Regions from separate parts of the Bacillus sp. CGMCC 1.16607 genome, predicted to be linked through region 2. Evidence: a T-box and tRNA genes for the amino acid it is inferred to sense, from the RefSeq annotation. Region 2 holds a T-box; the other holds one or more tRNA genes.

Region 1 (2,377 bases), on a different contig from region 2:
GCGACGGACTGTAAATCCGTTCCCTTGGGTTCGGCGGTTCGAATCCGTCCCCCTCCACCATTCTTATAGGGGTATAGTTTAAAGGTAGAACTAAGGTCTCCAAAACCTTCAGTGTGGGTTCGATTCCTACTACCCCTGCCAATTATTTTTTAAATATAATGGCGATCGTGGCGAAGTGGTTAACGCATCGGATTGTGGTTCCGACATTCGAGGGTTCGATTCCCTTCGGTCGCCCCATAATTTTTTAAAAAATATTCATAATTACTAAACAAATATCACTAAACTTTTAAAGTTAATCTATTAATATAATGGCGATCGTGGCGAAGTGGTTAACGCATCGGATTGTGGTTCCGACATTCGGGGGTTCGATTCCCCTCGGTCGCCCCATTAAATGTTTAATTTATTATTTAAAAATATTATTGGGCTATAGCCAAGCGGTAAGGCATCGCACTTTGACTGCGACATGCGTTGGTTCAAATCCAGCTAGCCCAGCCATTGTGCGGAAGTAGTTCAGTGGTAGAACACCACCTTGCCAAGGTGGGGGTCGCGGGTTCGAATCCCGTCTTCCGCTCCAATCTTATGGCGGCATAGCCAAGTGGTAAGGCAGAGGTCTGCAAAACCTTTACCACCGGTTCAAATCCGGTTGCCGCCTCCAATTATAATTTTATATGTTAAGTGGCAAATCTTTTATTTTGCCGGGGTGGCGGAACTGGCAGACGCACAGGACTTAAAATCCTGCGGTAGGTGACTACCGTACCGGTTCGATTCCGGTCCTCGGCATTACCCAAATTAAATAAATAGTATTACGCCGGTGTGGCGGAATTGGCAGACGCGCACGACTCAAAATCGTGTTCCTCTGGAGTGTCGGTTCGACCCCGACCACCGGTATAAAAATGTAAGAAACCTTATAAAGTCAATGCTTTGAAAAATTCAGAGCATTGATTTTTTTTGTTTTAAAGTATTTATTTAATTATGTGGAGAAATGAAATATTGCCGAAACCAGGTTTTGAGTTTGAAATCTATCGTGATCAATACTACTATCCCAATCATGAAGCGATAGTCTATTATCATCGATATAAACATGATATTGCTTAGTTTGCGGAAATAGGTTTCAAGGCATAAATGAACCAGGCGTGAGGGTAAACTCCAGATTGTTCATTAAATTAATGATATTTTTTCAAAAAAAAAACCAAAAAGGCTTGCATTTTATGTCGAAACTTGTTAAAATTTATTTTGTTGTTACAGAAATAAATTATTCAAATGCGGGTGTAGTTTAGTGGTAAAACCTCAGCCTTCCAAGCTGATGTTGTGAGTTCGATTCTCATCACCCGCTCCATACATATTGTTAACCAACGCAGTGTTCCATTTCTTAAGAATGAAGCATTGCGTTTTTTCTATTATGTAAGAATTAAAAAAAGACACCAATGATTAGTGTCCAATAATTTCAAATTTACCTTCTCCTCCATGAATTTGTAGAAACATATTCATTAATGATTCTGTTAGTTGTTTAGATTCATCTACATTCATAGATGGTCTCAGATAAATAATTTGTAGGGCAGATATCGTATTTTTTGTTACTTGTGTTCTATCTGAATCTACAAACGGACTTCCAAATGCGCCTAAATCATCTGAGGAAATAATTAGGTTTTCCAAAGAGTTTAATCTTCCATTAAGACCTAAGTATTCTTCCGATGGTTTTCCGATGCTAATTGTAACATTCCCATGGATATTACTTGTGTCATAAACCCCAATTGGAATACTGTATTGAAGAGAAAAGAAATTGTTAACATCAATTGCACTTTGTACGGTCTCTATGAAATTCTGTTTTTTTATTCTACGATAAAGTGCTTCTACGGAAGGTCGATAACGATTCGGATCTTTTCCTGTCTTTTTAAAAATTTCTCTCCATTCTTTAATACCCTCTATTTCCGTTACATTTTTGTCTTCTAGATCAAAATAAATGGATTCTTGAAATAAGCGTAATCTTCCTTTCAGCATTTGCGGAGATTCTGAGACAACAATATTTCGATAGTGGATGACACCTATTTTAAAATCAGGAACGATTTTGCTTAAATCTGATGAAATGATTATTTCCAAGCTTTGCACCTCCAAAAGTATACAAAAATAGTTTATCATAGGATAGGGAATGGGCAAAAGAAAAGGAGGGGTGATATGGATATACAAACTTTAAAAGAGGATATTATTCAATATAGTAAGAAAATTGGAATTGATAAAATTGGCTTTACAACTGCTTCACCGTTTGATGAGTTAAAAAACCGCCTAATCCGTCAGCAGGAATTAGGTTATCAATCCGGATTTGAAGAACCAGATATTGAAAAACGTGTTAATCCACCCCTGCTATTAGATCAAGCACAAT
Region 2 (2,377 bases):
AGATTTGTTACTTCCTCAAGTAAGTCTTCATCAACAGGAATTTGCCAATCTTTTTCTTCCATTAAATTTTCAAGTTGTGATAAAATAGCTGTCTTTCTTTCAGAAGCATCGACCATAACAAATTGACTAAGCATCCTTTGTACATAATCTGAAGGTGTATCGAGAGTGATTCTCTCACCTAGAAAGCGATGCCCAAAAGTGAATCGATCTGTATGAACATTCGTTATTTCAAATGGGATGATTTCAGTTCCAAATAAAGCTACTAACCACTTAATTGGGCGAATATATTTTAGATCCTGATTAGCCCAGCGCATATTTTTTGGAAAATAAAGATTTGTAATTACTTGTTTTAAGTTAGGAAATAATTCTTTCGTTTCCTTCCCCTTTGTAAATTTATTCACATGAGCATATTCAATTCCATTGATCTCTTTGAAATAGATATCCTCTACATTTACACCTTGACCTTTTGTAAAACCAATGGCAGCTTTACTCCACTCCCCTTGATCATTAAGAGCAATCTTCTTCGCAGGTCCTTTCGCCTCTTCTTGACTATCTTCTTGTTTTTCAGCTACACCTTCGAGAAGGATTGCTAATCTTCTTGGAGTGGAATAGCGGTATAATTTATCATAAGATATTTTATTTTCATCTAACCAAGCAGTAACCTTTTGTTCTAGCTGCAAGGAAGTTTCTGAAATAAAGCGAGCAGGCATTTCTTCTAATCCAATTTCCAATAGCAAGTCACGTTTACTCATTTTTGTTTGCCTCCTCACGTTTTAAAATAGGGAATCCAAGTTTTTCCCTTTCTTCATAAAATGTTTTCGCTACTTTTCGTGCTAAATTTCGGCAGCGGCCAATATAACCTGTTCTTTCAGTAACAGAAATGGCCCCCCTCGCATCTAAAAGATTGAAAACATGTGAGCACTTTAACACATAATCATACGCTGGATGCACGAGACCATTATCCATTTGCTGGTGTGCTTCTTGTTCATATATGTTAAATAGATTAAAGAGCATTTCTTTATTAGAAGTTTCAAATGTATATTTTGAATGTTCGTATTCAGGCTGATAAAAGATATCTCGAACTGTAAACCCTTCTGTCCACTCTAAATCAAATACATTTTCTTTGTCTTGAATATAAGAAGCTAAACGTTCAATTCCATACGTAATCTCAACAGATACAGGCTTACATTCTAATCCACCAACTTGTTGGAAATACGTAAATTGAGTAATTTCCATTCCATCCAACCACACTTCCCATCCTAAACCTGCACAACCTAAAGATGGGTTTTCCCAGTTATCTTCAACAAAACGAATATCATGCTCAAGTGGATTAATCCCTAAGGCTTTAAGTGAATCTAAATAAAGCTCTTGGATATTATCTGGTGATGGTTTCATAATCACCTGAAATTGATGGTGCTGATAAAGTCGGTTAGGATTTTCCCCATACCTTCCATCAGCAGGTCTACGTGATGGCTCAACATAAGCAACATTCCATGGCTCTGGTCCGATCGCTCGCAGGAATGTATACGGACTCATTGTTCCCGCTCCTTTTTCAACATCATAGGCCTGCATCAAAATGCAACCTTGCTCTGACCAATGCTTTTGTAACGTTAAAATCATGTTTTGAATATTCATTGGTACAATACACCTCCATAAATTTTTAAAAAACAAAAAACTCTCGTCCCTATGCCTAAGCATAGGGACGAGAGTTACCCGCGGTTCCACCCTAATTGCAACCTTTAAAATATAAAAGTTGCCACTTTAACTAAATGCTGCTCCAGAACGCCTTCCTTATTGTTCTATCACCTAGCTCCCACTATCCTAGGCTCGCTTTCATAGAGGGAAATAAGTACTATTTTCCTTCTTAGCAACTATTTTTTTGTCTGGCTCCAGCGCCTAGCCCCTCGAGGTCAAATGTTCGAAACTCAAAAAGTCAAAGAACGACTTTCTGAGTTTCGAAGCATTTGCTTGTCGGGGCTGATCAAGGCGCTTACGCTTTTCTTATATAATAAAGATATTATATTAAATATTTACTCATTGTCAACAAGGTTATAACTTCATTCGGAATTGGTCCATTTGGTCAAGAAATTTTTTGGATTTTAAATGAAGCCCAGAATATTCTTCATAATAAGCATGAATAATTTTTTTTAGTTCCTGTTTTGTTTCTGCTTTTACCGAAATATCTCCTAATCTAGATAAATCAAAAAAATAAAAGATCCTTAATAACTTCACGGTTGAACTTGAAATCTTAAAATGATAAGGATCTGTTTCTAAGCATCGATGACAAATGAAGCCATTTTCACGAATAGAAAATGAAAAATGACCGTCTGTTTTACCACAAACGGCGCATTGATTTAAAATTGGATACAGACCTAAG

The links. The T-box of region 2 lies ahead of glyQ (glycine--tRNA ligase subunit alpha). A T-box ahead of a tRNA ligase gene usually reads a tRNA of that ligase, here a tRNA-Gly.
Region 1: it encodes a tRNA-Gly, which carries the amino acid that the T-box ahead of glyQ (glycine--tRNA ligase subunit alpha) is inferred to sense. The anticodon was not compared.

The regions. Positions count from the first base shown of each region.
Region 1 covers NZ_JBHUJX010000008.1:811-3,187, forward strand. The annotation lists tRNA gene ACFSO7_RS02655 (tRNA-Tyr) at 1-60, shown strand, start outside; tRNA gene ACFSO7_RS02660 (tRNA-Trp) at 68-141, shown strand; tRNA gene ACFSO7_RS02665 (tRNA-His) at 162-237, shown strand; tRNA gene ACFSO7_RS02670 (tRNA-His) at 312-387, shown strand; tRNA gene ACFSO7_RS02675 (tRNA-Gln) at 421-495, shown strand; tRNA gene ACFSO7_RS02680 (tRNA-Gly) at 500-574, shown strand; tRNA gene ACFSO7_RS02685 (tRNA-Cys) at 582-655, shown strand; tRNA gene ACFSO7_RS02690 (tRNA-Leu) at 695-780, shown strand; tRNA gene ACFSO7_RS02695 (tRNA-Leu) at 808-888, shown strand; tRNA gene ACFSO7_RS02700 (tRNA-Gly) at 1,263-1,336, shown strand; gene ACFSO7_RS02705 (B3/B4 domain-containing protein) at 1,429-2,097, opposite strand; gene queG (tRNA epoxyqueuosine(34) reductase QueG) at 2,173-2,377, shown strand, end outside.
Region 2 covers NZ_JBHUJX010000025.1:549,206-551,582, forward strand. The annotation lists gene glyS (glycine--tRNA ligase subunit beta) at 1-752, opposite strand, end outside; gene glyQ (glycine--tRNA ligase subunit alpha) at 745-1,635, opposite strand; T-box leader at 1,696-1,875, opposite strand; gene recO (DNA repair protein RecO) at 2,050-2,377, opposite strand, start outside.